Regions from separate parts of the Nocardiopsis sinuspersici genome, predicted to be linked through region 1. Evidence: predicted binding sites of a transcription regulator. Region 1 holds the regulator's gene; each other region holds the start of a gene.
The links. The regulator HrcA, encoded in region 1, represses chaperone genes, less so after heat shock. The targets are predictions, from matches to a motif close to TTGGCACTCTCNNNNNGAGAGTGCCAA.
Positions count from the first base shown of each region.

Region 2: a site for HrcA is predicted at 2,037-2,063, ahead of groL (chaperonin GroEL). Genes of this name have one in related genera too.
Region 3: a site for HrcA is predicted at 2,857-2,883, ahead of NOSIN_RS18965 (FmdB family zinc ribbon protein). Genes of this name have one in related genera too.
Region 4: a site for HrcA is predicted at 3,527-3,553, ahead of groES (co-chaperone GroES). Genes of this name have one in related genera too.

Region 1 covers NZ_MCOK01000001.1:824,115-831,925, forward strand. The annotation lists gene NOSIN_RS03455 (LacI family DNA-binding transcriptional regulator) at 1-845, shown strand, start outside; gene hemW (radical SAM family heme chaperone HemW) at 931-2,163, shown strand; gene NOSIN_RS03465 (DUF4870 domain-containing protein) at 2,239-2,910, opposite strand; gene NOSIN_RS03470 (DUF4870 domain-containing protein) at 2,957-3,286, opposite strand; gene NOSIN_RS27430 (hypothetical protein) at 3,275-3,697, shown strand; gene NOSIN_RS27435 (hypothetical protein) at 3,728-4,021, shown strand; gene NOSIN_RS03485 (DUF3097 domain-containing protein) at 4,354-5,229, opposite strand; gene hrcA (heat-inducible transcriptional repressor HrcA) at 5,411-6,424, shown strand; gene dnaJ (molecular chaperone DnaJ) at 6,429-7,571, shown strand; gene NOSIN_RS03500 (16S rRNA (uracil(1498)-N(3))-methyltransferase) at 7,568-7,811, shown strand, end outside.
Region 2 covers NZ_MCOK01000001.1:4,521,993-4,529,803, reverse strand. The annotation lists gene NOSIN_RS19520 (ATP-binding cassette domain-containing protein) at 118-1,089, shown strand; gene NOSIN_RS19515 (ABC transporter permease) at 1,086-1,892, shown strand; gene groL (chaperonin GroEL) at 2,229-3,860, shown strand; gene NOSIN_RS19505 (ABC transporter ATP-binding protein) at 4,183-6,003, opposite strand; gene NOSIN_RS19500 (ABC transporter transmembrane domain-containing protein) at 6,000-7,742, opposite strand.
Region 3 covers NZ_MCOK01000001.1:4,389,281-4,397,091, reverse strand. The annotation lists gene NOSIN_RS18980 (D-alanyl-D-alanine carboxypeptidase family protein) at 1-938, shown strand, start outside; gene mscL (large conductance mechanosensitive channel protein MscL) at 1,005-1,409, opposite strand; gene NOSIN_RS18970 (SAF domain-containing protein) at 1,633-2,283, opposite strand; gene NOSIN_RS18965 (FmdB family zinc ribbon protein) at 2,444-2,839, opposite strand; gene NOSIN_RS18960 (5-formyltetrahydrofolate cyclo-ligase) at 3,022-3,639, opposite strand; gene galU (UTP--glucose-1-phosphate uridylyltransferase GalU) at 3,810-4,748, shown strand; gene glp (molybdotransferase-like divisome protein Glp) at 4,908-6,140, shown strand; gene moaC (cyclic pyranopterin monophosphate synthase MoaC) at 6,469-6,978, shown strand; gene NOSIN_RS18940 (MogA/MoaB family molybdenum cofactor biosynthesis protein) at 6,971-7,489, shown strand; gene NOSIN_RS18935 (GNAT family N-acetyltransferase) at 7,740-7,811, shown strand, end outside.
Region 4 covers NZ_MCOK01000001.1:4,305,743-4,313,553, reverse strand. The annotation lists gene NOSIN_RS18625 (hypothetical protein) at 1-1,640, opposite strand, end outside; gene NOSIN_RS18620 (class I SAM-dependent methyltransferase) at 2,072-3,340, opposite strand; gene groES (co-chaperone GroES) at 3,679-3,987, shown strand; gene groL (chaperonin GroEL) at 4,103-5,710, shown strand; gene NOSIN_RS18605 (sigma-70 family RNA polymerase sigma factor) at 6,000-6,641, shown strand; gene guaB (IMP dehydrogenase) at 7,520-7,811, shown strand, end outside.

The DNA of each region.
Region 1 (7,811 bases):
TACTGTGCACCCAGACCCCCGGCGGAATAACCGAGGACGAGTACGTGGAGCTGCTCCTGGAGCGCAACGTCTCCGGCATCCTCTTCGTCTCCGGGCGCCACGCCGACACCACCGCCTCCCACGAGCGCTACCACGCCCTGGTCTCGCACAGGCTTCCGATCGTGCTCGTCAACGGGTTCGCCGACACCATCCCCGCCGCGTTCATCTCCTGCGACGACCGGGAGGCCGGCCGTCTGGCCGTCGACCACCTGGTCGCCCTCGGCCACACCCGCATCGGCTTCACCAGCGGTCCCGAGCGCTACGTCCCGGTCCGCCGCAAGCTCGACGGCTACCACCAGGCCCTGGCACGGCACGGACTGGACGGCGACGACCTCGTGGAGCTGTCGCTGTTCGGCGTGGAGGGCGGCCACGCCGCCGCCTCCAGGCTCATCGAGCGCGGCGTCACCGCCATGGTCTGCGGCTCGGACATGATGGCCCTGGGCGCCATCCGCGCCGCCCGCCAGCGCGGCATGCGCGTCCCCCGGGACTTCTCGGTCGTGGGCTTCGACGACTCCCAGCTCATCGCCTTCACCGACCCCCCGCTGACCACCGTCCGCCAGCCGGTGAGCGCCATGGCGCTGGCCGCCGTGCGCGCCCTGTGCGACGAGATCGCCGGGCACCCCGTCTCCCACACCGAGTACGTCTTCGACCCCGAGCTGGTCGTCCGCGGATCCACCGCGATCGCCCCCGCCCGCAGGCACGCCCCCGAAGCGACCTCCGTCACCTCCCCGACCCCCTCCGCCACACGGGTCCCCTCCGTCGACACCGCCTCCGCCGACCACGAGGCCGACCGTCCCCGGGTCTGAGGCCCGCGGCCGCCACAGCGGCTGAGGGGTCCCGGGCACTCGCGCGCGTGCCCGGGCACCTCGTCCCGTCGGCGACACTGGGGACATGCCTTCCGTTGCCCTCGACGGCGATCCCGTACCGAGCACCGGGGAACTGCCCGAGCAGTCCCTCGCCGAACTCGGCGACCGGCCCCTCGGGTTCTACGTCCACGTGCCCTTCTGCGTCACCCGCTGCGGCTACTGCGACTTCAACACCTACACGGCCGAGGAGCTGGTCTCCCGGGACGGGACCGCCACCGCCTCCCGCGACAACTACGCCGACCAGGCCATCGCCGAGGTGGAACTGGCCGACCGGGTCCTGACGGGGAGGCGCCCGCCGGTGAGCACCGTGTTCGTCGGCGGGGGGACGCCCACCCTGCTGTCCGCCGAGGACCTGGGCCGGATCGTCGCCGCGGTCCGCGACCGCTTCGGGCTCACCCCCGACGCCGAGCTGACCACCGAGGCCAACCCCGAGACCGTCACCCCCGACTACCTGGAGCGGCTGCGCCGGGCCGGGTTCACCCGGATCTCCTTCGGCATGCAGAGCGCCCGCACCCACGTGCTCAGGGTGCTGGAGCGCGGCCACACCCCCGGCCGCCCCGAGCAGTGCGTGGAGTGGGCGCGCCGGGCCGGGTTCGAACACGTCAACCTGGACCTGATCTACGGCACGCCCGGCGAGAGCGACGACGACTGGCGGGCCTCCCTGGAGGCCGCGGTCTCCGCCGGACCGGACCACGTCTCCGCCTACTCGCTCATCGTCGAGGAGGGCACCCGGCTGGCCGCACGGGTCCGCAGGGGCGAGCTCACCGAGCCCGACGACGACGCGATGGCCGACCGCTACCTCATGGCCGACGAGGTCCTCTCCTCGGCCGGGTTCACCGCCTACGAGGTGTCCAACTGGGCGCGTACCCCCGAGGGGCGCAGCAGGCACAACCTGCTCTACTGGACCGGCGGCCACTGGTGGGGCGTGGGGCCGGGCGCGCACGGCCACGTCGGCGGCACCCGCTGGTGGAACGTCAAGCACCCCGCCGCCTACGCCGCCCGCCTGGCCGCCGGGGACAGCCCCGGCCTGGCCCGCGAGGTGCTCACCGGGGAGGAGCGCCGCTTCGAGCGCGTCCTGCTGGAGCTGCGCGTGGAACAGGGCTGCCCGCTGGACCTGCTGGAGCCGCACGGCCGCGTCGCCGCCGAGAGGGCCGTCGCCGAGGGCCTGCTGGACCCCGACGCCCACGAGGCGGGCAGGGCGGTCCTCACCAGGCGGGGGCGCCTGCTCGCCGACGCCGTGGTGCGCGATCTCACCTGAGGGCCCGCCGCCCGTGCCCGGACACGGCGAAGGGGCCCGGCCGGTGGCCGGACCCCTTGTGCGCCGCACACGGTCCTACTTGACCCAGCTGACGTTGAACGGGTAGCGGTACCACTCGCCGCGGCTGGCGGCCATACCGCCCAGGATGCCGAAGACGATGGACACGACCCAGACGACGAACCAGGTCAGGGCACCGATGATGACGATCATCAGGACGCTGGAGATCAGGTAGCCGATCAGGATCAGGAGCTGGAAGTTCAGCGCCTGCGCGGACTGGTCGCGGATGAACGGCGACTCGTCCTTCTTCAGCAGGTAGATGATCAGCGGGACGAGCCAGCCGAGGAGGCCGCCTCCCAGGTGGGCGAACAGGCCCATCTGGCGCTCGTCGGAGTTGGGCTGGCCGGTCGTGGCCGAGGAGTGGCCGTAGCCTCCCGGCTGGCCGTAGCCGCCCTGCTGGTAGCCGCCCTGCTGATAGCCGGGCTGCTGGTAGTTGCCGGCCGGGTAGCCGCCGCTCTGCTCCTGGTACCCGGGCTGACCCGGGTAGCCGCCGGGAGGAGGCGGGTAGCCGCCCTGCTGGTAGCCGGGCTGACCCGGCTGGTCGGGGTGGCCCCCGCCGGGGTGCCCGGGCTGGGAGGGGTAACCACCGCTGGGGTGTCCGGGCTGGGAGGGGTACCCGCCGGATCCCTCCTGGCCCGGCTGCTGGCCCTGGCCGTGGGGGTCCTCGGGTGGATTGCTGGGGTAGGACATCGTTGGTTCCTTTGCGCGGACGAGTCGGACTACACGCGGGCGGGGATCACTTCAGCAGACGGATACTCACCGGATAGCGGTACCACGTTCCCTTGTTCGCGCCGCTGGCACCTAGGACGCCGAAAACGATGGCGCCGATCCATATCAGGGCGATCAGGAGGGAACCGATCCAGGACATCTCTGGGAAGAAGATACCCAGACCGATGAAGACGACCCAGGCGAAGACGTACGGAATCAGCAGGGTGAGCTGGAAGTTCGCCGCCTCCGACGCGTGGTGGCGCACGAAGGGCGACTGGTTGCGCTTGGCGAGGTAGACCGCCAGCGGCGGGATCCACCCCAGGCAGGCGACCACGAAACCGGACAGGTGGGCGAGCATGGCCACCAGCGTGCCGTCGTCGCCGCCGGGCTGCTGCTGGGCCTGGCCGGGGGCACCCGGCGGTCCGTACGCCGCGGGGGCTCCCGGGTACTGGGGCTGCTGGCCGTAGCCCGGCTGCTGGGGCTGGCCGTACTGGGGCTGCTGGCCGTATCCGGGCTGTCCGTGACCCGGCTGGGCCCCGGAGGGCTGTCCGTAGGCGGGCTGGCCGCCGGAGAACTGCTGCCCGTACTCCTGCTGCCCGTAGCCGGGCTGTGGGGCCTGGGGCTGCTGCGGTTGCCCGTACCGGGGCTGCTGCTGGTCGTACCCGGGCTGTTCGGGGCCACCGGGAGGAGCGAAACCGGGCGGCTGCTGTCCGTAGGCGGGCTGGCCGCCGACCTGTTGTCCCTGGTCGGGCTGGGGTGCGTACGGTGACTGGGCTCCGGAGGGCTGTCCGTAGGCGGGGTGGGCACCCGGCGGTCCGTACGCCGCGGGGGCTCCCGGGTACTGGGGCTGCTGGCCGTAGCCCGGCTGCTGGGGCTGTTCGTACCGGGGTTGCTGGGGCTGGCCGTACTGGGGCTGCTGGCCGTATCCGGGTTGACCGTGACCCGGCTGGGCCCCGGAGGGCTGTCCGTGGGCGGGCTGGCCGCCGGAGAACTGCTGCCCGTACTCCTGCTGTCCGTACTCTTGCTGCCCGTAATCCGGCCGCTGTCCGTGGCCGGGCGGCTGTTCCTGGTCGGGCTGGGGTGCGTACGGTGACTGGGCTCCGGAGGGCTGTCCATAGGCGGGGTGGGCCCCCGGCGGCTGTTCGTACCGGGGCTGCTGCCCGTACCCGGGCTGCCCACCCGAGGGCCGGTCCTGGTCCGGCTGCCGGGGCCTGTCGTGCTCCTGCTGCCCGTCGTCGGGCTGCTGCCCCTGGTGGGGGTCCTCCGGGGACGGGGGATTCGTCGGGGTCTCGCTCATGCTCTTCCTTGGCTCCGCTGGTGGGATGCGGTTCTCGTACTACCGGGCTGTACCGACGACCGCGCAGGGCCGGAGGCGGGGAGGACCCGAGGCGCCGACGGCGCCGACACCTCGCTCTGGGCGAAATCCTAGGTCCTGCCGCTGTTCCCTTCGTGCGGCGCTTCCTGGGGGAGGTCCGGGTGCGGTCCGGTGACGAAGTCGATCAGCTCCTCCACCCGGCCGAGCAGGGCTGGCTCCAGATCAGCATAGGTACGGACCGATCCCAGGATCCGGCGCCACGCCTCGCCCGTCTCCATCCGCCACCCCAGAGCCCGCACGACCCCCTCCTTCCAGGGAACACCGCGCGGCACCTCGGGCCAGCCCGCGATGCCCACGGCACGCGGCCGCACCGCCTGCCACACGTCGACGTAGGGATGGCCGGCCACCAGCACGTGCTCGCCGCGCACCTGTTCGGCGATCCGCGTCTCCTTGGAACCCGGTACCAGGTGGTCCACCAGGACCCCCAGCCTCCTGCCGGGGCCGGGTGAGAAGTCCGCCACGATCGACGGCAGGTCGTCGATCCCCTCCAGGAACTCGACGGCCACCCCCTCGACGCGCAGGTCGTGGCCCCAGACCCGCTCCACCAGTTCGGCGTCGTGGACGCCCTCGACGTAGATCCGGCTCTCCCTGGCGGTGCGCGCTCGCGCGCCGGGCACCGCCACCGACCCGGAGGCGCTGCGCAGCGGCCCCCGCGGAGCCGCGGCGGGGCGCACGAGCGTGGCCGGTTCGCCCTCGACCAGGAACGCGGCCGGTCCGAGTTCGAACACCCGGCGGCGGCCGTGCCGGTCCTCCAGGGTCACGGTCGCCTTGTCCCAGGTCACCACGGCCCCGCAGAACGCCTCGTCGGCGTCCTCCACGACCAGGTCACGGGCCAGGGGCACCTCGCGCACGGCCCCTTTCCCGGGCCTGCGCCAGTCCCCGGCGAGCACGTCACGGCCGTAACGGCTGTTTCCCTTGGTTGCCACGGTCGTGCAGTCTACTGGTGCGGGGCCTCGGCCCCCTGCGGTGGTGGCGCGTGCCGCCGATCCGGTGGGAAGAAGGAAGGAAGAGGCCGCGTCCCGGTGTTCTACCCACCGGTAGCCGACCGGGTTTGCGGCCGGGCATAGAATTAGCACTGAGGACCATGGAGTGCCAGGAGGTGGCGAGTTGCTGGATGAGCGCAAGCTCGCGGTCCTGCGTGCCGTCGTCGAGGACTTCGTCAACACCAACGAGCCCGTGGGATCCAAGGCGTTGGCCGACCGTCACCGGCTCGGCGTCTCCCCGGCGACGATCCGCAACGACATGGTCGCTCTGGAGGAGGACGGCTACATCACCCAGCCGCACACCAGTGCCGGCCGGGTGCCCACGGACAAGGGGTACCGGCTCTTCGTCGACCGGCTCTCCTCGGTCAAGCCGCTCTCGTCCGCGGAGCGGCGCGCCATCGAGTCCTTTCTCACCGGCGCCGTGGACCTCGACGAGATCGTCGCCCGCACCGTGCGGCTCCTCTCCCAGCTCACACGCCAGGTCGCGATCGTCCAGTACCCCTCGCTGACCCGCTCGTCGGTTCAGCACGTGGAGCTGATCCCCCTCGGGACCCAGCGGGTCATGATGGTCGTGATCACCAACACGGGCCGTGTCGAACAGCGTGTCATCGACGGTTTGGGCGAGATCAACGAGACCGCCGTCAACGACCTGCGCGGCATGCTCAACCGGGCCATCTCCGGGCTCTACCTCGGCGAGGTTCCCGGCGCGGTGGAGGACCTTCCCTCCCAGGTCCCGCCCGAGCACCGCCACATGGCGCTGTCGGTCCTCTCCGTCCTTCTGGAGAGCCTCGTCGAACGGCACGAGGAGAAGATCGTCCTCGCGGGGACGGCCAACCTCGCCGCCGTCGACTTCGCGGCCAGTCTGCGGGACGTCCTGGAGGCACTGGAAGAGAACATGGTCCTCATCCGTTTGTTGGGAGAGGCGAAGGACCCGTCGATGCTCACGGTGCGCATCGGCGCGGAGAACTTTCACGAGGGACTCAGATCCACTTCCGTCGTCTCGGCCGACTACGGTGTGGGAAACCAGTCGCTCGCCAAGATCGGCGTGGTGGGGCCCACCCGGATGGACTACCCCGGGACGATGGGAGCAGTACGCGCCGTGGCTCGGTACATCGGACAGATTTTGGCAGGACAGTAACTCAGTGGCCAGAGACTATTACCAGGTTCTCGGGGTGCGTCGGGACGCCTCCAAGGACGAGATCAAGAAGGCCTACAGGCGGCTCGCACGCGAGCTGCATCCGGACATCAACCCGGACCCGGCCACCCAGGATCGCTTCAAAGAGGTGACCCAGGCCTACGAGGTCCTCTCCGACGAGAGCAAGCGTCGGATGTTCGACATGGGACAGGATCCGTACGCCCCCGGCGGGGGCGGCGGCGCCGGAGGCTTCGGCGGCGCGGGCGGATTCGCCTTCGACGACATCATGAACGCGTTCTTCGGCGGAGGCCAGCCCGGTGGGCGCGGCCCCCGGGAGCGGGTCCGCCGCGGCCGCAGCATCAAGATCCGGGTCGAGCTGGACCTGGCGGAGACCGCGTTCGGGGTCAGCAAGGAGATCACCTTCCCCACCGCCATCCTGTGCGAGACGTGCCAGGGCGAGGGGACGGCGGCCGGGTCGCACCGCACCACGTGTGACATGTGCCACGGCCAGGGAGAGGTCTCCCAGGTCACCCGGTCCTTCCTGGGCCAGGTCATGACCTCCCGCCCCTGCCCGCAGTGCTCGGGCCAGGGATCGGTCATCACCAACCCCTGCGCCGACTGCGCGGGCGAGGGCCGTGTGCGCGAGAAGGTCACCCGGACCGTCAAGATCCCCGCGGGCGTCGACGACGGCACCCGCATCCAGCTCGCCGGCGAGGGGGAGGTCGGCCCCAACGGCGGGCCGCGGGGCGACATCATCCTGGAGATCCTCCAGCGCCCGCACCCCACCTTCGAGCGCCGCGGCGACGACCTGCACTGCACGGTGACCGTTCCCATGACGGCCGCCGCGCTGGGCGCGTCCTTCGCCTTCGACACCCTCGACGGGACCGAGAACATCGACCTGCGCCCGGGCACCAACTCGGGCCACGTCATCACCCTCCCCAACAAGGGCGTCAGCCACCTCGACGGCGGCGGCCGGGGCGACCTGCGTATCCGCGTGGACGTGGAGACCCCGGGCAAGCTGGACGAGGAGCAGGAGGCGCTGCTGCGCAAGTTCGCCGAGCTGCGCGGCGAGGACCAGTCCCCGGGCCGCTTCAGTCCCGGGCACGGCAGCTTCTTCGCCAAGATCCGCGACGCCTTCGGCGCGAAGTGACACCACCGGTCTTCCTGGTCGGTACCGCGGACCTCGCGGCCGACCGGGTGACGGTGGGCGGCGCCGAGGGCCGCCACGCCGCCGTGGTGCGGCGCGTCCGGGAGGGCGAGACCGTCGACCTGTCCGACGGCCGGGGCCTGGTCGCCCGCTGCACCGTGGCCGCGGTGGCCAAGGACCACATCGTCTGCGCGGTGGTGGAGCGCCGGGAGGACCCGGCCCCCCGCCCCCGCCTGACCGTGG
Region 2 (7,811 bases), 3.7 Mb from region 1:
CGGAGGGGGACGCGTCCGCGCGCGGGCGGGCGGAGACCGCTCTTACTAAAATTTGAATATCCCGTTCGGGTGGTGCACACTCGTCCCGAGTTCAAGTTTTAATAGGAAGGGGGCCGGATGATCCGTACACGTGGCCTGACCCGGAACTTCCGGGTCGGCAAGGAGGTCGTCGAGGCCGTCCGCGGCGTCGACATCGACGTGGCCGAGGGCGAGCTCGTCGCCCTGCTCGGACCCAACGGGGCGGGGAAGTCCACCACGCTGCGCATGCTCACGACACTGCTGGAGCCCACGTCGGGAACGGCCGTGGTCGCCGGACACGACGTCTGCGCCGAGCCCGCGAGGGTGCGCCGGGGGATCGGCTTCGTCGGCCAGGGCCACGGCGCCGGGGACGACCAGCGGGCCGGGGAGGAACTGTACACACAGGGGCTGCTGTACGGGCTCGACCGGCGCACCGCGCGCCGCCGTTCGGGCGAACTGCTCGACATGCTGGAACTGGGCTCCGCCGCCGACCGCGTGGTCACCAAGCTCTCCGGCGGCCAGCGCCGGCGGCTCGACATCGCGATGGGGCTCATCCACGAGCCCGGGCTGCTGTTCCTGGACGAGCCCTCCACCGGGCTCGACCCGCACAGCCGCGCCAACCTGTGGGAGCACATCACCGGTCTGCGCGAGCGGCTGGGCACCACGGTCGTGCTCACCACCCACTACCTCGACGAGGCCGACGACATGGCCGAGCGGGTCCTGGTCATCGACCACGGCAGCGTCATCGCCGACGGCACCGCCGACGAGCTCAAGGGCAAGGTCTCCGGGGACCTGGTCGCCTTCTCCGTGCCGGACGAGGAGCACGCGCGCGCCGGTGCCGGGGTCGCCGAGCGGACGCTCTCCTCCGGGGCGGCCGAGGTCGTCACGGCGCCGGGTCGCGAACCCGAGGTGCGCCTGCGGGTGGAGCGCGGGGACACCGTGCTGCCCGAGCTGCTGCGCGCGCTGGACTCCGCCGGGGTCCCCCTGCTCACGGTCCGGGTGCAGCGGCCCACCCTGGACGACGTGTTCCTGACCCTGACCGGCCGCAGCCTGAGGGAGGAGAAGGCATGAGCGCCCACGAGGGGACCGGAGGGTCCGTGGAGACGACGGAGCGGGCGTGGCGGCCGAGCCTCCTGCGTGACACCGCGACCGTCTTCTCCCGCCAGATGAGGCCGGTCCTGCACCGGCCGGTGATGCTGGCCTTCGGCATGTTGCAGCCGGTGCTGTACCTGGTGCTGTTCGCACCCCTGCTGACGGGGCTGGCCGGAGCCGAGGGCGAGAACCCGTGGCAGTGGTTCGTCCCCGGCCTGCTGGTCATGCTGGCCCTGTTCACGGCCGGGTTCTCCGGCTTCGGGCTGCTGCCGGAGATGGCCTCCGGAGCGCACGAGCGGCTGCTGGCCGCCCCGGTGAGCCGGGTGTCGCTGCTGCTCGGCCGGGTGCTGCGCGACGTGGCGACCATGCTGGTCCAGATGGTGCTCGTCATCGTGCTGGTGGTCCCGTTCGGGCTCCGCGTCTCGGTGGCGGGCGCGGTCGTGGGGCTGCTCCTGCTCGCGGTCCTGGGGACCGGCCTGGCCACGCTGTCGTACCTGACGGCCATGGCGGTGAAGCAGACGTACGTGTTCGCTCCGGTCCTGCAGACGGTGATCATGCCGCTGATGCTGCTGTCCGGTGTGCTGTTGCCGATGGAGTTGGCGCCGTCGTGGCTGTACGCGCTCTCGCGCGCCAACCCGGTGGCGTACGTGGTGGACGCCGAGCGGGCGCTGTTCGCCGGTGAGTGGGGCGCCTCGGTCGGGATCGGCTGGGCGGTGGCGGTCGTGCTGACCGTCGCGGCGCTGGCCGTGGGCTCGCGGGCGATGCGCCGCCTCAGCTCCTGACCCGGTGCCCCGGCCCCGGCCCGGGGCGCCGGCTCCGGTCCGGGCTTCCCTCCGCTGTCCGCTGAGCGCGGAAAACCTGGGTGTTATGTGGTGTTTGTGCAGGTAGATACTGGGATGGGCCGGAGTGAAATCGTGACCACATCGTTTGCACTCTCGGGGGCCGAGTGCTAAAAATGGATCTGGTTAGCACTCGCCTTCACTGAGTGCTAACCGGAGCGAGGCTGCGAGACCGCGGCACCCGGCAGCAGGGTTGCCGGAAGTTCCGTGGTCGTCCGTCGCGGGCGCACGTCTCGTCCCATCGCGTATCAGCCCGGTCACGGGAGGACAAGAACTCATATGGCAGCCAAACTGATCGCGTTCGACGAGGAGGCCCGTCGCGGCCTCGAGCGCGGCATGAACCAGCTCGCTGACGCCGTCAAGGTCACGCTCGGCCCGAAGGGCCGCAACGTCGTTCTGGAGAAGAAGTGGGGCGCCCCCACGATCACCAACGACGGTGTCTCCATCGCCAAGGAGATCGAGCTCGAGGACCCCTGGGAGAAGATCGGGGCCGAGCTGGTCAAGGAGGTCGCCAAGAAGACCGACGACGTAGCGGGTGACGGCACCACCACCGCCACCGTGCTCGCCCAGGCGCTCGTCCGCGAGGGTCTGCGCAACGTCGCCGCCGGTGCCAACCCGGTCGGTCTCAAGCGCGGCATCGAGCTCGCCGTCGCTCGCATCAACGAGGAGCTCGGCAACATCTCCAAGGACATCGAGACGAAGGAGCAGATCGCCTCCACCGCCTCGATCTCCGCCGGCGACCCCCAGATCGGCGAGACCATCGCCGAGGCCATGGACAAGGTCGGCAAGGAAGGCGTCATCACCGTCGAGGAGGGCCAGACCTTCGGGCTGGAGCTCGAGCTCGCCGAGGGCATGCGCTTCGACAAGGGCTACATCTCGCCCTACTTCGCCACCGACCTGGAGCGCATGGAGACGGTCCTTGAGGACCCCTACATCCTCATCGTCAACTCCAAGATCTCGAACAACAACGAGTTCCTGCCGATCGTCGAGAAGGTCCTGCAGGCCGGCCGTCCGCTGATGGTCATCGCCGAGGACCTGGAGGGCGGCGCCCTCCAGACGCTGGTCGTCAACAAGATCCGCGGCACCTTCAAGTCCGTCGCCGTCAAGGCCCCGGGCTTCGGTGACCGCCGCAAGGCCCAGCTCGGCGACATCGCCGTGCTGACCGGCGGCCAGGTCATCACCGAGGAGGTCGGCCTCAAGCTGGAGAGCACCGAGCTGGACATGCTCGGCCGCGCCCGCAAGGTCGTCGTCACCAAGGACGAGACCACCATCGTGGACGGCGCCGGTGACGCCACCTCGATCGCCGGTCGCGTGAACGAGATCCGCAACGAGATCGAGCGCACCGACTCCGACTACGACCGCGAGAAGCTCCAGGAGCGCCTGGCGCGCCTGGCCGGCGGCGTGGCCGTCATCAAGGCCGGTGCCGCCACCGAGGTGGAGCTCAAGGAGCGCAAGCACCGCATCGAGGACGCCGTCCGCAACGCCAAGGCCGCGGTCGAGGAGGGCATCCTGCCCGGCGGTGGCGTCGCGCTGCTGCAGGCCAGCGTCCCGGCGTTCGAGAAGCTGGAGCTGGTGGGCGACGAGTCCATCGGCGCCGACATCGTCCGTCGCGCCATCGCCGAGCCGCTCAAGCAGATCGCCGTCAACGCCGGTCTCGAGGGTGGCGTCGTGGCGGAGAAGGTCCGGAACCTGGAGCCCGGTTTCGGTCTGAACGCCGCCACCGGCGAGTACACCGACCTGTTCAAGGACGGCGTCATCGACCCGACCAAGGTCACCCGCTCCGCTCTGCAGAACGCGGCTTCCATCGCTGGTCTGTTCCTGACCACCGAGGCCGTCATCGCGGAGAAGCCGGAGAAGGCCGGCGCTCCCGCCGGTGACCCGACCGGTGGCATGGGCGGCATGGACTTCTAGCAGGTCCCGATACCTCGGGTCCTCGGACCCGCAGGCGTCTGAGGTCCGGATACGCGACCTCGCCCGCGACGACCGGGCGGCCCCTCGGGGCCGCCCGGTTTCGCTGTTTCCAGGCGAAGCGGGCAAGGACGGCGCTGTCCTTCGCGGAAGGCCGAGGCTGTTCCGCGGAGTGTCGCGCGGACGGGTGCACGGAGCGTCGGCGTCCTGTCCGAAGGTGCGGGGATCCGGCTGCCGGAGCCCTTCGGCGTCGAGCCCGACACGTCCGGCTCTTCCGGCCCCGGCCGGTGGCCGGCCTGAGGCCGTCGACGGGGACCCGGCCGCGTCAGCCCTGACCGTGCCAGGCGTGCCACAGGGCGGCGTAGGAGCCTCCGCGTGCGATCAGCTCGTCGTGGCCGCCCAGCTCGCTGATCCTGCCGTCCTCCACCACCGCGATCCGGTCGGCGTCGTGCGCGGTGTGCAGCCGGTGCGCGATGGCCACCACCGTGCGGCCCGACAGCACCCCCGCGAGCGAGCGCTCCAGGTGGCGGGCCGAGCGCGGGTCCATCAGCGACGTGGCCTCGTCCAGCACCAGCACGTCGGGATCGGCCAGCACCACGCGGGCCAGGGCGAGCTGCTGCACGCGGGCCGGGTCCAGCGCGGCGTTGCCCGAACCCACCCGGGTGTCCAGCCCGTCGGGCAGCGAGCGCACCCAGTCGTCTGCGTCCACGGCGGCCAGCGCCTCCCACAGGTGCTCCCGGTCCACCTCCGCGGCTCCCTCGGGCAGGTCCAGCGCCAGCGCCAGGTTCTCGACGACCGTCCCCCGGAACATGTGGCTCTCCTGGCTCAGCATGATCGCCCGTCCGCGCCGCGCCTCGGGAGCCAGCCCCGACATGGACACCCCGCTCACGCGCACGCTCCCCGAGGTCGGCGGGTGCACACCGGCGACCAGCTTGCCCAGGGTCGACTTGCCCGCGCCGCTCGGTCCCACCACGGCCAGGCGCTCCCCGGGCCGCAGGAAGAGGTCGACCCCGTGCAGCACCTCCACGTCGGTGTAGGCGAACCGCACGTCCTCCAACCGGACCTCGCCCGGCCTCCCGCTGGAGGGCGCGTCCGACTCGGAGGGCTCCTCGGCGAGCTCCACGCCCAGCAGCCTGCGCAGACTCGTGAACCCCATCATCAGGCTGTCCACCTGGTCCAGCAGCTGGTCCACCGGGCGCCCCATCTGCCTGCTGAGGAAGACCGCCGTGGCGACCTCCCCCAGGCTCAGCGATCCGTCCACGTACAGCAGGCCCGCCACCAGGAAGGTCAGGGCGATCGGGAACATGTACCCGACCTCCAACGGCGGGTACCAGACGCACCGCAGCCACAGCGTGTACCGCTCCGCCGCGTAGGCGCGTCCCACCCGCCGCTCGTTGAGCGCGATCTGGCGGGCCTGCCGGCCCAGCGCCTCGATCGTGTGCGCGCCCTCCACGGTGTCGGTCACGCCCTGGGTCAGCTCCGAGTAGGTGGCCAGCTCGCGCACGTACCCGTTCGGCGCCCTGCGGGCGTACCAGCGAGTGGACACCCACAGCACCACCAGGGACGGCGCCCATGCCAGGAGCAGGGCCGGATGCAGGACGGCTATCGCCGCGACGACGATCACCAGGGTCACCGCGCTGACCGCCATCACCGGCACCGAGAAGCGCACGGTGTGGCTCAGGTGGCCGATGTCGCGGCCGGTGCGCGCCACCAGGTCACCCGTGCCCGCGCGCTCCACCACCCCCAGCGGCAGCCGGAGCACCGCGCGTACGAACTCCTCGCGCAGCTCCGCCAGCACGGTCTCGCCGAAGCGGATCGAGGCCGCCACGGACGCCAGGGTGAACCCGGCGTGCAGCACCAGCGACACGACGATCAGCGCGGCGAGCACGTCGATGCGCGAGGAGGCCCCTTCCGCCCGCACGGTGTCGATGATCATGCCGAGGACCCAGGGAGAGGCCAGCGCCATGAGCGCGGCCAGGCCGTACAGGGCCACGACGACGGAGAACTGGGTACCGTGCTCCCGCCCGGCGCGGCGCAGCCGGGCCCACGCGGTGGGCACGGACGCGACCGGCAGCCCGGTCGTGTGGTACTCCCGCGGTGCTCCGGCCGTACCGGCGGGCTCGGCGCGGTCGGCGGTCTGGGTCATGTCTTCCCCTCCGTGGGGACGGCGCGCAGGACGGTGGCGGCGTAGCGGGGGGACGCGGCGAGGAGTTCCCGGTGGGCCCCCTCGGCCACGAGGCGGCCCTCCTCGACGAACTGCACGCGGTCGGTGTGGTCGAGCAGCAGGGGACTGGTGGTGACCAGGCCGGTCGCGCGGCCCGCGCGTTCCACGGGCAGCTGTGCGGCGATGGCGGCCTCGGAGTGGGCGTCCACGGCCGAGGCGGGCTCCACGAGCAGCAGGACCTCCGGGTCCAGCGCCAGGGCGCGGGCCAGGCGGAGCCGCTGCTGCTGGCCGCCGGAGTACTCGCGTCCGCGCTCGGTGAGCAGCGCGTCCAGCCCGGCGGCGGACTGGCGCACCACGTCGTCGGCGTGGGCGGCGCGCACGACCTCGGCGAGGCGTTCGTCGGAGACGCCCGGGCCTGGTGACAGTTCGTCGCGCAGCGTGCCGGAGAACAGGTGCGCGTCGTTGGAGGCGAGGAGGACGCGGCGGCGCACCCGTGCACGGGGCAGGTCGCGCAGGCGCACGGCACGGCCCGTGGAGGTGTCCACGAGTACCGCGTCCGCGCCCTCCTCGTCCCGGTAGCGCCCCAGGCGCTCGGCGATGGCGGTGGCGTCGGCCGGGTCGGCGCAGACCACACCGGTGGTGCCGTGCGCGCCGATGGTCACGCCGCTGCCGGGGTCGTGCAGGTCGCAGGGGGCGGCGGGCTCCCGCGCCGGGTGCTCGGGGTCGGGGTGGTCGTGCTCCAGGCCCAGCACGCGCACCACGCGCCCCGCGGCCACACGTGCGGAGACGAGCAGGGACAGGGCGTGTATCAGGTGGCGCACCGCCGCGGACAGCGTGCCGGTGTAGCCGTAGAAGGCGACGAGCTGGCCGACGGTGATCTCCCCGGCCAGGGCCAGGCGCGCGCCGTACCAGACGATCCCGACCAGCAGCAGGCCCGGGAGGAGCTCGCGCACGGCGTTCAGCGCGGCGTCCGCCCAGCCCACGCGCATGGCGGCGGCACGGACCCTTTGCGAGGCGGTCCGGTAGCGGTGGTCCACGGTGCGCTCGCCGCCCACGCCCCGCAGCACGCGCAGGCCCGCCACCAGGTCGGTGGCCAGGGTGGTGAGCTCGGCCTGGCGGTCGCGCTGGTGCTCCTGCCGGCGGGAGAACAGGCGTAGCAGGGGGACCATCCCCGTCATGATGAGCGGCACCGCCACCAGGACGACCAGGCCGAACGTGGCGTGCGAGGTGAGCATCAGCGCGCTGACCGCGGCCACCGCCACGAGGGAGGACAGGATCTGTCCCGCCGCCTCGTAGAAGTCGCCGATCCGGTCGATGTCCTCGGTGCCCACCGCCACCACCTCGCCCGAGGGCAGCCTCCGGGTGAGCGTGGGCCCCATGCGCACGGAGTGCTCCGTGACCGCCTGGATGGTCCGGTAGGCGGAGGCGTACCAGTTGAAGCAGTCGGCGCGGTGGGAGACGGGGACCAGCGCGACGGCGGCCACGACGAGCGCGCTGAGGACGCCGGACCAGGTGAGGAGGGCGCCCATGTCCCCTCGTACGAGCCCGGAGTCGAGTGCGGCGCCGAGCGCGGCGGAGATGAGTACTCCGCAGACCATGAAGGCGCCCGTGGCCGCTCCCGACCACAGCAGGGAGCGCCGCTCACTCAGGGCGAGCCACCACAGGAACCGGTCGGCCGAGCGGCGTTCGGGAACGCCGATGGGCTGGGGAAGTGTGCGCACAGTATCCGGACTGTAACCAGGGCGACGCGGAGGGGCCACTCATTTTCCGCCGGCCGCCCGTGGACCGTC
Region 3 (7,811 bases), 3.6 Mb from region 1:
CCGAGGCCAGCCTGGAGGAGTTCCGGGAACGGGCCGAGGCCGCCTCGGAGGAGCTGGAGGAGGCCACCGACGAGCAGGTCGAGCGCCAGGAGGCGCTGGAGGAGGCCCAGGGGGAGCTCATCGACACCCTCTACGAACTCCAGCAGACCGAGCTCGAACTCAGCGAGATGCGCGAGCCGCTGGCCCAACTGGCCAGCACCCTGTACAAGCTGCCCGACGGCGGAATGCTCGCCGTGCTGGCCTCGGGATCGCTCAACGACGACCTGCAGACGCAGTCCTACGCGGCGAAGATCTCCGAGGACAACCAGGCGCTCATCCAGGAGGCCACCGACCTGCGCGAGAAGCAGGAGGAGCTGGCGAGCGAGGCGCAGGAGCTACAGACCACCACCCAGTTGGAGCAGGTCGAGCTGGCGGCGGACATCGAGCAGTTGCGTGAGCGCTCCGAGGAGACCACGAACGACCTCGTCACGGAGCTGGAGGAGCGCGGCATCGACCCGGAGGCCTACATGGCCGCGGCCGACTGCGACCCCGCCGCGGCGGCGAACGCCGAGGGTGCCGCCAACGGCCTGCTCCCGGGAAGCGCCCTCTGCGACCTCTACGACGACAAGAGGCTGCGGGCCGACGCGGCCGTGGACTTCCTCAAGCTCAACGCGAGGTACGTGGACGAGTACGGCGAGAACATGTGCATCACCAGCGCCTACCGCGACCTGCCCAACCAGCACCGCGTCTACGCGCAGGTGGCGCCCGGCTTCGCGGCGGTGCCCGGTACGAGCAACCACGGGCTGGGGAAGGCGCTCGACCTGGGATGCGGCATCCAGAACTACAGGTCCGACCGCTGGCTCTGGATGGAGGAGAACGGCGCCGACTTCGGTTGGATCCATCCGGCCTGGGCCAAGTCGAGCCCCTTCGAGCCCTGGCACTGGGAGTACACCCGCTGACGCCCCGCCGACGCGCCCCGGGGGCGGCCCCGTGCGGGGCCGCCCCCGGTGTTCTCGGACCCCCGCTCAGGCGGGTTCCGGGACGACCTCGCTGGTGCAGCTGGCGCACCGGGCGGCCCTCTTGTCGATCTGGCTGAAGCAGTGGGGGCAGTCGCGGGTGGTGCTCTCCTCGGCCCTGGCGAACCGCTCCAGGGCCTTGGCGGTGGGCAGTACCACCAGGAAGTACAGGATCGCGGCGGTGATCAGGAACGAGATCAGCGCGTCGATGAACGCGCCGTACGGGAAGCGGCTCCCGTTGATCTCGAAGTAGAGATCGCTGAAGTCCGGGACACCGCCGAAGATCCCGAGCAGCGGGGTGATGAACCCCTCGGTGAACGCGGTGATGAGCTCGGCGAAGACCGCGCCGATCACGACCGCGACCGCCAACTGCACCAGGTTTCCCCGGAGCAGGAAGTTCTTGAAGCCTTGCATGGAGGACAGCCCTATCGAACGTGTGGGCCCGGTTCCACGGGTGGTGGGGGCCGATGGCTGGGAGTGTGGTCTTGACCGCTGTGTCCGCGCGGGGCGCGGACGTACACGGACGGACGCCGTGGGGGCGCCGCGTGTCCATGGTGCCCGTACCGGCGCGGTGGTGCGGTTCTTTCGGTGAAAGGTCCGCGGGGTCAGGCCGGCTCCCGTCGCCGGGGGTGTGGTCTCAGCCCCGGATGGTGACGGACAGCCGTGAGGTGGCGGCGTGGCCCGCCAGGCTCCTGGCCTCGGCGGGTGTGGCGGCGATGAGGATCAGCGCGCCTCCCTCACCGCCCGGGCCCGCCCCCTCCGGCAGGGCGAGGACGGGACGGTCGCCGACCACCTCCACGGCGGGACCCGCCCTGGTGGGCGCGAGGTCGTCGTGTCCACCGGCGGCGAGGACGTCCACCCGGCTGCCGGGCGAGAGCAGGTCCACGACACCGGGGTCGGCGACCCGCACCGGCACGGCGACCAGGTCGCGGCCGTAGGGCCGTGCGGGAGGGTCGGACAGGCGGGCGTCGGTGATCACCTCGCCGTGGCGCACCGGGGCGTTGAGGAGGAGTCCGGCCGCCCGGTCCCCGACCGCCAGCGCGCCGCTCGGCACGGCGTCGGCGGGAAGGGAGCGTTCGGCGAGGTCGTGCTCGGCGAGGGGACCCGAGGCGTCGAGGTCACGGGAGGCGACGAGTACCTGGACGGTGGGCGCGGGGAGGGGCCGCACGGCCAGGACGGCGCTGACGAGCGCCGCGGCGGTCAGGAGGGTGGCGAGGAGGCGCCGGTACCGGTCCAGGAGGCGGACGGCCATCCGGCGGTGCCGGTAGGGGAGTGGGGCTTCGGCCATGGTTCGACGCTAGGCCGTGAGGGGCCCGTTCGGGCGTTGTCCACAGGCCCCGTCGGGATCCTCTCCGAGGACCCGCGGAACGCGTGTCCCGCCCCGTGGGCCGGACATGCCGCGCGCCGCCGAGGACTCGGCGGCGCGGTGGCGTCAACGGCCCTGCGACTCAGCTGGCCGCGGCGGTGCTGCTGCTGGTGCTGGTGTTACTGCTGCTACCGGTGCTGCTACTGGTGGTGCTGCTGGCCGTGCTCGCGGTGCTGGTCTCGGAACCGGAGGAGCTCTTGGTGTCCGAGGACGAGTCGGAGGAGCCGGACGAGTCGGAGGCCGCGGAGTCGCCGCCGTCCTTGCCCTCGCCGGAACCGGTGAGCACGGAGCTGTTGGAGCTCTTGCCGCTGTCGGTGCGGTAGAAGCCGGAGCCCTTGAACACGATGCCCACGGCGGAGTACACCTTGCGCAGGCGTCCCTCACACTCGGGGCAGACGGTCAGCGCGTCGTCGCTGAAGCTCTGCACGACCTCCATCTGGGCGCCGCACTCGGTGCACGCGTACTGGTACGTAGGCACTGTTCGGGTCCTCCTTGCTGGCACTCTCGCCCGTTGACTGCTAAATAGTACGCGCTCGCCGACCGGAGGCGTGACAGGGCCTGGCACCGAACACGGACCTCGGGGGCGCGATGCCGGATCGTCGCTGCGCGACCGCCGGTGACAACGCTTCCGCGGGTGGGTTTCATCCCGCCTCGTCCGGTTCAGGTCCGTTCGACCGGCCACACGCCGGCGCCGAACACCCGCAGGCCGCCCCCGGGGGTGACCACGGCGTCCACCGGGCGGTCGTGCGGCTCCGCGGGCAGCGACTCCACGAACTCCTCGTCGTGGACCAGGGCGATCGCCGGGGTGTGCGGGCCCTTGCGGGCGAGGGCCCGGTCGTAGCAGCCGGCGCCCCGCCCCAGCCGCGTTCCCCGCCGGTCCACGGCCAGCGCCGGACAGACCACCGCGTCCGCCCGGGCCAGCGCCTCGGGCCCGTACCGGTGGCCCACGGGCTCCAGCAGCCCGTGGCCGGCCGGGGCCAGGGTGTCCGGCCCGTCGAAGGCCGCCCAGTCCAGGTCGCCGCCGGGCAGGAACACGGGCAGCAGCACGTACGTGCCGCGCTTCCACAGCGCCGTCACCAGCTTGCGGGTGTCGGGCTCGCCGCCCACGGAGTAGTAGCAGGCGACCGTCCCGCCCATGGCCAGCCACGAGAGGTCCATGAGGGTGTCGCGGACCGCCGAGCCCGCCCGGGAGCGCTCCTCGGGGCCGCGGTTGCGCCTTCGCTCCAGGAATCCCCTGCGCAGGCGGCCCTTGGCCGCGCGCCGCTCGCTCTCGTCCATGGCCCAAGTGTGGCACCGAGGCGGCCCGGGCGGGCCGCCCGGCCGGCTGCCCCGCGCGGTGAACGCCGGATGGCGGTTCGCCGCCCTCCTCCCGAAACCGTCGGAACTTCTTGGGGCCCGGCAGTGTGTGGGGTCGCCGAGACGGCGGAGGACTGCCCTAAAGTGCCGACATGAACGACTCCACCGACCAGAAGCGATCCTTCGACCCGGGAACCGTCACGAAGGCGGTCGTGCCCGCGGCCGGTCTCGGCACGCGGTTCCTGCCCGCGACCAAGGCCACGCCCAAGGAGATGCTGCCGATCGTGGACAAGCCCGCGATCCAGTACGTCGTGGAGGAGGCGGTCGCCGCCGATCTCCAGGACGTCCTGATGATCACGGGCCGCAGCAAGCGCTCCATCGAGGACCACTTCGACCGGGCCTACGAACTGGAGGAGGCCCTGGAGGCCAAGGGCGACGACGAGCGCCTGCGGTCGGTGCGCGAGTCCAACGACCTCGCCCAGATGCACTACGTCCGCCAGGGCGAGCCGCGCGGCCTGGGCCACGCGGTGCTGTGCGCGAAGGCGCACGTGGGCGACAACCCGTTCGCCGTCCTCCTGGGGGACGACCTCATCGAGTCCGCCGACCTGCTGCGCCGCATGATCGAGGTCCGCGAGAAGCACGGCGGCAGCGTCGTCGCGCTCATGGAGGTGGAGCCCGAACAGGTGTCCCTGTACGGATGCGCGGCCATCGAGCCCACCGAGGAGGACGACGTCGTCACCGTCACCGACCTGGTCGAGAAGCCCGCGCCCGAGCAGGCGCCGAGCCGCTGGGCCATCATCGGCCGCTACGTCTGCGACCCGGCGATCTTCCCCATCCTCCAGGAGACCCCGCCCGGCCGCGGCGGCGAGATCCAGCTCACCGACGCCCTGCTCGAACTGACCCGGCGCAAGCCCGAGGACGGGGGTACGGTGCACGGCGTCCTGTTCCGCGGCAGCCGCTACGACACCGGCAACAAGGCCGACTACATCCGTACCGTGGTGGACTTCGCCTGCCGCCGCCCCGACCTCGCCGAGGAACTGCTGCCCTGGCTGCGCGACTTCGTCGACCGCCGGGAGGCCGGGCGCCCCTGACGGGCTCCCCGTCCCGACCGCTCCGGCCGGGAAACGACGGCGGCCCGGCGGACCGGGTCCGCCACGCGATGGGCCGGACGCGGTGAGAATGGGCCGTGAGACGCCTCCCGAGAAGCGGAGGACGCCTCACCACAGGAACCGCGAACCGGAAGGAACCCCGTGAAGAGCGTCGAGCAGCACGTCGCCGATGTCCTGGCCCTGATCAACGATCCCGAGCCGACCGAACTGGACCTGCTCCAGGCGCACGGCACCGTGCTGGCCGAGGCCGTGGTCTCGCCCGTGTCCCTGCCGGGCTTCGACAACTCGTCCATGGACGGGTACGCCGTGCACGCCGCCGACCTGTCGTCGGCCGCCCCCGACACCCCGGTACGGCTTCCGGTGGTCGCCGACATCCCGGCGGGGGACCCCTCCCCGACCGCGGTCCTGCCCGGCATGTGCGCGCGCATCATGACCGGCGCGCCCATGCCCTCCGGGGCGGACGCGGTGGTCCCGGTCGAGTGGACCGACGGCGGTACCGCCAGGGTGACCGTCGACCGACCGGTCAAGGTGGGCAACGCCGTGCGCCGCGCCGGTGACGACGTCACCGAGGGGACCACCGTGCTGCGGCCCGGCGCGCGGATCGGTCCGGGGGAGATGGGCGTCCTGGCGGCCGTCGGACGCCGCTCCGTGCCCGTGTACCCGCGCCCCCGCGTGATGGTGCTCTCCACCGGTGAGGAGCTGGTCGAGCCCGGGCGCCCGCTCGGTCCCGGCCAGATCTGGGAGTCCAACAGCTTCATGATCGCGGCCGCCGCCCGCGACGTCGGGTGCGAGGTCCACCGCCACGGTTTCGTCGGCGACGACCCCGAGACGGTGCTCGACACCCTGGAGGGCCTGCTGGTGCGCGCCGACATCGTCGTCACCACCGGCGGGGTGAGCATGGGCGCCTACGACGTGGTCAAGGAGGTGCTCACCCGCCAGGGCACCGTGGAGTTCACCCAGGTGGCGATGCAGCCCGGCAAGCCCCAGGGTTTCGGGACGGTCGGACCGGACCGGACCCCGATCGTCACGCTGCCCGGAAACCCGGTGAGCGCCTTCGTGTCCTTCCAGATCTTCGTGCGCCCCGCACTGCGCAGGCTGCGCGGGCTCGCCCCCGACCCGCTGCCGAGCACGCGGGCCGTCCTGACCGCGCCGGTCACCTCCCCCGAGGGGCGTCGCTCCTTCCTGCGCGGGGTGCTGGAGGAGTCCCCGCACGGCCCGAGCGCCGGCGCCACGGTGGCCCCGGCACTCCACCAGGGCTCGCACCAGCTGTCCGCGCTGGCCGGCGCCAACGCGTTCGTGGTGGTGCCCGAGGAGGTCACCGAGCTGGCCGCGGGCGCCTCCGTGCAGGTGCTGCGCCTGCCCGAGCCCGCCTAGGGCACGCTCGGCGGACACCCCTTGCCTGTGACCGGAACGGTGTGCGGCCCGTCCCACGCGTCACACCGGCAACATTTCCGGCTAGCCCGCTCACCGGTGTGTTCGTGGACCCTTCCCGCCCACCACCCGTCGGCCGAAGGCCTCCGGCCGCGGCCTCGCCCCGCCGGCGTCCGTCACCGCCCACAACGGCGGCCTCCGTCCGCGGCGTTCCCTCCGCGCCGCCGCCACCGCCCCGTCGCCGGGCGGAGCGCCCCCGGCGTGTCGTACGGTCGTGATGGCGCGGCCGGCCCGGCCGCGCCCTGTGTTCGAGCGGAGAGTTGGCAGGCCGATGACCGACACCCCACGTCCGGAGGGGGCCGACCACCCCTCCGGGTTCACCCACCTGGACCGATCCGGCGCCGCGCGCATGGTCGACGTCTCGGAGAAGCGGGTGAGCGCGCGCACCGCCACCGCCACCGGCCGGGTGCTGCTCAGCCCGGAGGCCGTCACCGCGCTGCGCGGGGGAGAGGTGCCCAAGGGCGACGCCCTGGCCGTCGCCCGGATCGCGGGAATCCAGGGAGCCAAGCGCACACCCGACCTCGTGCCGCTGTGCCACCCCATCGCCGTGCACGGCGTCGACGTGGACCTCGCCGTCGTGGACGAGGGCGTGCGGATCAGCGCCACGGTGCGCACCGCCGACCGCACCGGGGTGGAGATGGAGGCGCTCACCTGCGTCATGACCGCCGCCCTCGGCCTGGTCGACATGGTCAAGGCGATCGACCCCGAGGCCGAGGTCACGCGGGTGCGGGTCGAGGAGAAGACCGGCGGCAAGAAGGGCGACTGGAGGCGCGGTGAGTGAGTCCGGGGGCCGTGTGCCCCGCGTCGCGGTCGTGACGGCGTCCAACCGGGCGGCGGCGGGCGTCTACCCGGACCGCTCGGGTCCGGTGGTCGCCGAGCGCCTGCGTGAGCTCGGCTGCGTGGTCGTGGGCCCCTGGGTGGTGCCCGACGGCGCGCCGGTGGCGGAGGCGCTCGTCCGCGCCCTGGACGAGCGGCTCGACGCCGTCGTCACCACCGGCGGGACCGGCCTGACCCCGCACGACCACACGCCCGAGGCGACGCGTCCGCTGCTGTCCTACGAGATCCCCGGGATCGCCGAGGCGCTGCGGGCCGCGGGGCGGGACAAGGGCGTGCCCACGGCGATCCTGTCGCGGGGCCTGGCCGGGGTCGCCGAGCGCGGCGGCCACCGGATGCTCGTGGTGAACCTGCCCGGCTCCAGGGGCGGTGCCGCCGACGGGATGGACGTGCTGGCCCCGGTGTTCGCACACGCGGTGGACCAACTGCGTGGCGGTGATCATGCCCACTCCGAATGACACCGAACAATGACCGTAATCACATCTCGGGCATTCCGTCCGTTGACAATTCTTTGGTCTGCAGTGGGTTTTCGGTACGCAAGTACTAGAGTTAGGAATCATCCGATTCCTGCTCCGTCGGAGTGATGAGCGACACGCCACACCCGGGGAGTGGAATACTGGAGACCGTCACCGGGGACGGGGAACCGGCGCCTCCGCATCCGGTGTCGTACCGGTGGGCTACGGTGCCGAGGGCGTCGAAGGGACGGTCGTGAATCGCAGACAAGGGTGGCCCGTCACCCTCCAGGAGGGGCCGGTCGCGCTTCGACCCCTGCGGCTGCGC
Region 4 (7,811 bases), 3.5 Mb from region 1:
CCGTCGATACGGCCGTCGATGCGGTCGATCTTGCCCTCGACGCTCTCGAAGCTCCCCTCGAAGTGGCCCTCGAAGGTGTCGAAGCGGTCGGTGAGGCGGCCCAGCTCGTGGTCCACCTTGCCGGTGATCTGCGACAGGTGGTTGTCGACCTTGCCGGTGATCGACTCGCGCTGGCGCTCCAGACGCTCGTCCAGGGCCGCCCGGTGCGCCTCCACCTGCTCGGTGAGCGTCTCGGTCAGCGCCTGCGAGCGCTCCTCGGACTCGGTGGAGAGCTTGTCGCCGCTCTCCCGGACGAACTCCCGCAGCTCGGCGAAGTCGGCGGTGACGCGCTCGGCGTCCTCGGCGATCCGGGAGCTCAGGGCGTCGGTGCGCTCGACCATCGCCTCGCGCAGGCGCTCGGAGGTGGCCTCGGCGTGCTCCCGGGTCTCGGTGCGGCCCAGCTCCATCTGCTCGTTGAGCTCGGTCAGGCGCTGGCGCAGGTGGGTGCGCAGCTCGGTGAGCGACGACTCGTGCTTCTCGCGCAGCTTGGCGAGCGAACCGGTGACGTCGGCGACGGCCGCGGTGGTCTCGGCGTTGTTCTCCTCGGCCTGGGTGCTGAGGTAGCCGACGCTCTCGGTGAGCTTGGCGGCGAGGGCCTCGTGGCGCTCGCCCGAGGCGGTAGCCAGGGCGCCCAGCTCCTCGGCCAGGGCCGTGGTGCGCTCGCCCAGCTCGCCGGTGTTCTCCTGCAGCCGGGACAGCAGGGTCTCGTGCTGCTCGGCGGTGCGCTCCTCGAAGGAGGTGCGCAGCCGGTCGGTGCGCTCCTCGACGAGCGTGCTCAGCTCGACGGAGGCCTCCTCCAGCCTGGCGGTGACGGTCTCACTCAGCCGGGTGTCGGCCTCGGTGAGGGCCTCGCGGCTCTCCTGGACGGCGGAGGTGAGGCTCTCGCGGCTGGCGGCGACGGCCTCGGCGAGCTCGGTGCGGCCCTCGGACAGGGCCTCGGAGATCTCCGCCCGCCCGCCGGCCAGGGCCTCGGTCAGCTCGGTGCGGCTCTCGGCCAGCCCGGTGGTGAGGGCCTCGTGGCGGCTCTCCGAGGCCTTCGACAGCGCCGACAGCGACGCCTCGACGGCCTCGGTCTTGGCGGTGAGGGAGGCGAGCGCGGTGTCGAGGGCGTCCAGGCGCTCACCGAAGGTGTCGCTCAGCCCGTTGAGGCGCTCCCCGAGCTCGGTGACCTGCTCGGCGGTGCGGTTCCCGGTCTCGGCCATCCGCTGCATGCGGGTGAGCGCGGTGTCCAGGTGCCCGGCGACGCGGTTGGTGTCCGCGCGCAGGGACGGCAGGTCGGACAGGGGTTTGACCTGCTGGCCGACGACCTCTATGTGCTCGGCCAGGGTCTCGGCCCATTCCGGCGGACGGGCCAGGAAGTCGTCGATACGGCTGTTGGCCGTGGCGACCGATTCTGAGAGGGAGGTGAGTTCACGCTCACGCAGTTCGCGGAGCAGCCATTCCATGCCTTCGAGGCGCTGGCGCATCTCTTCGCTGACCGCGCCCTGCGACTTCTGGTCGGAGACGTGCTCCTGTGCGGCTTGGGAGAGCAGGTCGCGCATCCGGTCGGAGATCCCGGCCTGGCCTCCCCCGTTGAGGAAGTTGTGATTGGTCTGTTCCACCGAGGTGCTCCTTATTTTGCTGGCGCTCCCGTGCCCGTCCGGGGGGAAGGGACGGTGGGTTCCGGGCGGGACGGGTTCTCGATGGTCCCCGGGCGGGCGGCGCTCCCGCACCAATACTGCCTCGTCGTAATTAGAGTGTGACGGTGTGTATACACAAGAGGCGAGGTCCATGTTCTGGTCGAGCCGCGTGGCGGTTCAAACAACCATGGCCTTCCGGGTGAATCCATGAGAAGGGAAAGAATTCAACGGTCGCCAGTTTAACGACACCGACTCCTCCCTCCCCAAGGAGCGGCCAAAGATGTGGGCTCGGAAGGTAACGATCTGGCCCCTGCCCGTGACCCGGTGAGGTGGAACACGGCTCCCGCGCCGCGAATGCTCCCCCCGCTTCCGCACCCAGCCCCGCGTACGGGCTCCTCCTCCCGCGCACCCGCTCAGTCCGCGGCGGGGCCCCCGGCCTCGCGGCACAGCAGGCAGAAGGGCCGGTCGCCGATCCGGGTGAGCACGACCGTCACCGACTCGGGGCCGGACGCCCGAAGGTCCCGGCGCAGTTTCTCGGTGTCCACCGCCGAGCCCCGCTTCTTGACCGTCACCGTCCCGGCGTTCAACTTCCGCACCGCTGAGCGCAGCCGCTTCAGGGAGAACGGCAGCACCTCCAGGACCTCCAGCACCCGCCACAACGGTGAGACGGTCCTCGTGTCCGCCGTGAAGTAGGCGATCCGCTCGTCCAGCAGGGCGCCGTCCACCCGGGCCGCCGCCTCTGCCACCAGGTGCGAGCGCACCACGGCCGGATCCGGGTCGTACAGGTAGCGCCGGGCCGCGGCCACCGGGGCCGGGCCCAGGCCGGGGTCGGCGTCCAGGTGCGCCACCGCGCCCTCGCGGGCCAGCAGCCCCTCCCGCTCGTGCAGCACCGTCGCCCGGCGCCGGGGTCCCCCGGCCAGCGCGCCGAACCACAGCGCCGTCTCCTTCAGCTCCCCGTCCACCGAGATCCACTCGGCCGCCGCGTCCTCGGGCAGCGCCTCGTGGGGGATGCCCGGCGCGGCCTTGAGGCAGGCCGCGCCCGAGGCGGCGGCCAGCCCGGCCGCCACGTCCCACGGCGGGGAGTAGGCCGCCGGGTCGAACACCCGGCCGCGCCCGCCCCGACGCGCGGGGTCGCAGAACAGCAGCGGGTACCGGCCGGGCGCGGCCTCGGCGGCGTCGCCCTCGCGGACCCGGGCCAGGCCGGACAGTCCGAGGGCCTCGATGTTGGCACGCGCCACGGCCACCGTCAGCGGGTCGGCGTCCACGCCCTCCACCGGGACGCCGCGCTCGGCCAGCGCCAGCAGGTCCGCGCCGACCCCGCAGCACAGGTCGCCCGCTGCGGCGCCGTCCAGGACGGAAGGGGCGGCCCGCGCCATCCGCTCCGCGCGGTGGTCGGCCACCACCCGCCGGGTGGACTGCTCCAGGCCGTCGGGGGTGAAGAACATCCGCTCCGCGCGGTCGCCGAACTTGGCACGGCCGCGTTCGCGCAGCAGCACCTGGGTCAGGACCGCGTTTACCAGCTCCGAGACGGGTAGACCGGGGTCGAGATCCGCCACGCGCGGATCGCCGCGCAACCTGGAGGCGGCGGCCAGCCGGTCACGGGCGGCGGCCTTCGGGTCGATCCCCGCCAGCACCTCCCGGCCCGCGTCGGTGAGGAGCGCCTCGAAGGCGGGCACGTGCATGGGTTCCCCCGAACGTGGAAGAGCGGTCGGCGAAGGAGTGTCCGCGGTCGGCGGGTCCGCCTGTTCCGGCTGCTCCGGTCCTCGCGAACGGGCCCGGCCGAAATCCCGACGGATCCGGGCGCCCGGCCGCCGGCACCCCGGGCGGGGCCGGGGTCTCCGACGGGGGGTCACGGTCACGTTTCCATTCTGGCACTCTCGGGGGTAGAGTGCTAATCGCGACGAGGCCGGTCTGGCACCCGCGACGACAGGCCGCCGTGGTCGCCCCTTTTTCGCAACCGGTCCGTGCGCCAGTGCGGGCCGAAGACTGGACACCAAACCTTGAAGGGGGAGGTCACACCATGTCGACCGCCACCAAGACCGTGCTGAAGCCGTTGGAGGACCGCGTCGTGGTCCAGACGCTGGAGGCCGAGCAGACCACTGCTTCCGGTCTGGTCATCCCGGACACCGCCAAGGAGAAGCCCCAGGAGGGCACCGTCCTGGCCGTGGGCCCCGGCCGTCTCGACGACAACGGCAAGCGCATCGCCCTTGACGTGAACGTCGGCGACGTCGTCCTCTACAGCAAGTACGGCGGCACCGAGGTCAAGTACGACGGCGAGGAGTACCTGGTTCTCTCCGCCCGCGACATTCTCGCGGTCGTCGAGAAGTAGGTCCCGACGGGGCCCGGCACTCCGGGCTCGGAGTCATCCGCATCCCGCACCGGTCGGCACATCGCCGGGCGGGCGGGATGCCCGTTTTTTGACCAGCCGAAGAGGAAGTATTCCTATGCCGAAGATCCTGGAGTTCGAGGACGACGCCCGCCGCGCCCTCGAGCGGGGCGTCGACCGCCTCGCCAACGCCGTCAAGGTGACGCTCGGCCCGCGCGGCCGCAACGTCGTCATCGACAAGAAGTTCGGTGCCCCCACCATCACGAACGACGGTGTGACCGTCGCCCGTGAGATCGAGCTGGACGACCCCTACGAGAACCTGGGCGCCCAGCTGGTCAAGGAGGTCGCCACCAAGACCAACGACGCCGCCGGTGACGGCACCACCACCGCGACCGTCCTCGCCCAGGCCCTCGTGCGCGAGGGGATCCGCAGCGTGGCCGCCGGCGCCTCCCCGATGTCCATGAAGAAGGGCATCGACGCCGCCGCCAACAGGGTGTCGGAGATCCTGCTGGAGCGCGCCCGCCCCGTCGAGGAGCGCGAGGACATCGCCTACGTCGCCACCAACTCGGCCCAGGACGCCCAGATCGGCGACATGATCGCCGAGGCGTTCGACAAGGTCGGCAAGGACGGCGTCATCACGGTGGAGGAGGCCCCGACCTTCGGTCTGGACCTGGACTTCACCGAGGGCATGCAGTTCGACAAGGGCTACATCTCGCCCTACTTCGTCACCGACGGCGACCGCCAGGAGGCGGTGCTCGAGGACGCGCTGATCCTGATCCACCAGGGCAAGATCAGCAACCTCAACGACCTGCTGCCCCTGCTGGAGAAGGTCCTCCAGAACAACAAGAAGCCGCTGCTCATCATCGCCGAGGACATCGAGGGCGACGCCCTGGGCGCCCTGGTGCTGAACAAGATCCGCGGCACGCTCGACGTCGCCGCGGTCAAGGCGCCCGGCTTCGGCGAGCGCCGCAAGGCCATGCTCCAGGACATCGCCGTCCTCACCGGCGGCCAGGTCATCGCCGAGGAGGTCGGCCTGTCCCTGGACAACGCCGACATCGACACGCTCGGCAGCGCCCGCCGCATCACCATCACCAAGGACACCACCACCATCGTGGACGGTGCCGGTGAGCAGTCCGAGGTCGAGGACCGCGTTCGCCAGATCCGCAAGGAGATCGAGGCGAGCGACTCCGACTGGGACCGCGAGAAGCTCCAGGAGCGCCTGGCCAAGCTCGCGGGCGGCGTGTCCGTCCTGCGTGTGGGCGCGGCCACCGAGGTGGAGCTCAAGGAGAAGAAGCACCGCCTCGAGGACGCCATCTCGGCGACCCGCGCGGCCATCGAGGAGGGCATCGTCGCCGGTGGCGGCTCCGCCCTGGTGCACGCCTCGACCGCCCTGGACGACCTCGGCCTGACCGGCGACGAGGCCACCGGTGTGGCGATCGTCCGCCGCGCCCTGGTCGAGCCCGCCCGCTGGATCGCCGAGAACGCGGGCGCCCAGGGCTACGTGGTCACCCACCGCGTGTCGGAGATGGAGGTCGGCCACGGCTACAACGCCGCGACCGGCACCTACGGCGACCTGACCGCCGAGGGCATCATCGACCCGGTCAAGGTCTCCCGCTCCGCCGTCCAGAACGCCGCCTCCATCGCGGGCATGCTGCTGACCACCGAGGTGCTGGTCGCGGACAAGCCCGAGGAGGACGAGGACGAGGGCCACGGCCACAGCCACTAGCGCCGGCCGGCGTCGGCGCTGGTAGCCGTCGGGCCGCCGGACGGGCGGGCCGGTCCCCGCACCGGTCTCCCCGTCCGCCGCCGTCGCGGCTGAGGGCCGCGGCGTCGGGCCCGGTGAGGTTCGGTTCGGGGGCGGGACACGATCGTGTCCCGCCCCCGCGCACTACCACGTGGGACCCACGTTTCTCCCGAACGCGCGTGGCGTTTGTGGGTGAATTGCCCAAAACGTGACCATTCTGTAGTTGTCGATCTGAGTGGTTGGGTCCTGTGGTGGGGGCATCATTCGTAGCGTGACGGATGCAGGCGCCCGGGGGGGCGTTACCGCGCAGCGGCCGGGAACGCACGGGGATGCGGACCCCGCCGCGCGCGAAACGGGGTTGAACCACCTGGGGTCTCTCGCGGTCCGAGGGGACGACGGGGCCATGGACTCGCTGTTGCGCGAGGTCCGCCCCATGGTGGTCAGGTACTGCCGTGCCCGCCTCGCCCGGGTCTCGGGACTGGCCCACCACTCCGACGACGTGGCCCAGGAGGTGTGTATCGCCCTGCTCTCGGCGATACCGCGCTACCAGGACCGCGGCCGTCCGTTCGCGGCCTTCGTGTTCGGGATCGCGGCCCACAAGGTGGCCGACACCCTGCGCGTGGCCGGACGGGTGGAGGTGGTCTCCACCGACTCCGTGCCCGAGCGGCCGGACGAGGCCCCGGGGCCGGAGGAGTCGGCGGTGCGGGTCATCGAGGCCCAGCGCGCCAGAGAGCTTCTCGACGAACTGCCCGAGCAGCAGCGCAAGCTGCTGGTCATGCGGGTGATCGCGGGACTTACAGCAGATGAGACGGGACATGTACTTGGAATGTCGGCAGGAGCGGTACGGGTTGCCCAGCACCGAGCTATTGCTCGGCTTCGGCAGGTGGCCGTGGCGAACCGCCTCCTCCCCTGAGCACGGCGGGCGTCCCCGGAGCGGTGGCCGTCCGTGTCCCCGCCGCCCGCGCGTGCGCGGCTACTGCCGTGCGCTGGGCCCGACGAGGCACCGCTCCTCCCAGCACTAGGCCGTGTCTCCTTGAGGCTGCGCTTCGCCTCGTGTTCGGGCGCCGCGGGTACGGGAACCTTCGGATCCTCCGGTATGGCGGCTCGTGCCTCGCGGGCGTACCTGCGGGGCCTCCGGCAGCCCCGTCGGCGCCCTCGCTGTGTCGTCTTTGAGGCTGCGCTGCGCTTCGCCTCGTGTTCGGGCGCCGCGGGTACGGGAACCTTCGGATCCTCCGGTATGGCGGCTCGTTCCTCGCGGGCGCACCTGCGGGACCTCCAGAACCCCGTCGGCGCCCTCGCTGTGTCGTCTTTGAGGCTGCGCTGCGCTTCGCCTCGTGCTCGGGCGCCGGAGGTACGGGAACCTTCGGATCCTCCGGTATGGCGGCTCGTTCCTCGCAGCCCCACCTACGAATCCTCCAGAACCCCGTCGGCGCCCTCGCCCCCGGCGGAACAGGACCGAGTCCACCGAACAGGACCCAGGACGCGTTCGCTGCGGACCCTCCCACCACACCGGCGACGTTTCCGGCCGGCCCACGAGCCGCCCAACGCCCCCTCGGAGGACCATGTGCTCCCATCGGGAAGAACCGGGGGCCGTGTGCCCGTTGGAGGAGGTGGGGCCCCTGCGGAGACCACGCCGAGGACGTGGGCCAAACCGTGAGTCTGGTCACTTTCAGGCCGTGGTGACGGGGCGAACAGTCCGTTTCACCGGGTACGCACGGGGCCACGGCCTAGGATGAGACGACACGCGGGGGCGAGACCGCGCAGGTGTGCCGGCGAAGCGGAGGTTGTGTCATGGGCCAGGAGTACAGCGAATACGGGGACAAAGTACTACCGCCGGGGTTGACCTACGACGACGTGCTCCTCGTACCGGCCTACTCCGACCTCCAGCCCGGCGAGGTGGACACCACCACCCGCCTGTCCCGCAACATCACCCTGAGCATCCCGCTGCTGTCCGCGGCGATGGACACCGTCACCGAGGCGCGCATGGCCGTGGCCATGGCCCGCCAGGGCGGCGCGGGCGTGCTGCACCGCAACCTCTCCGTCGAGGACCAGGCCAGCCAGATCGACCTGGTCAAGCGCTCCG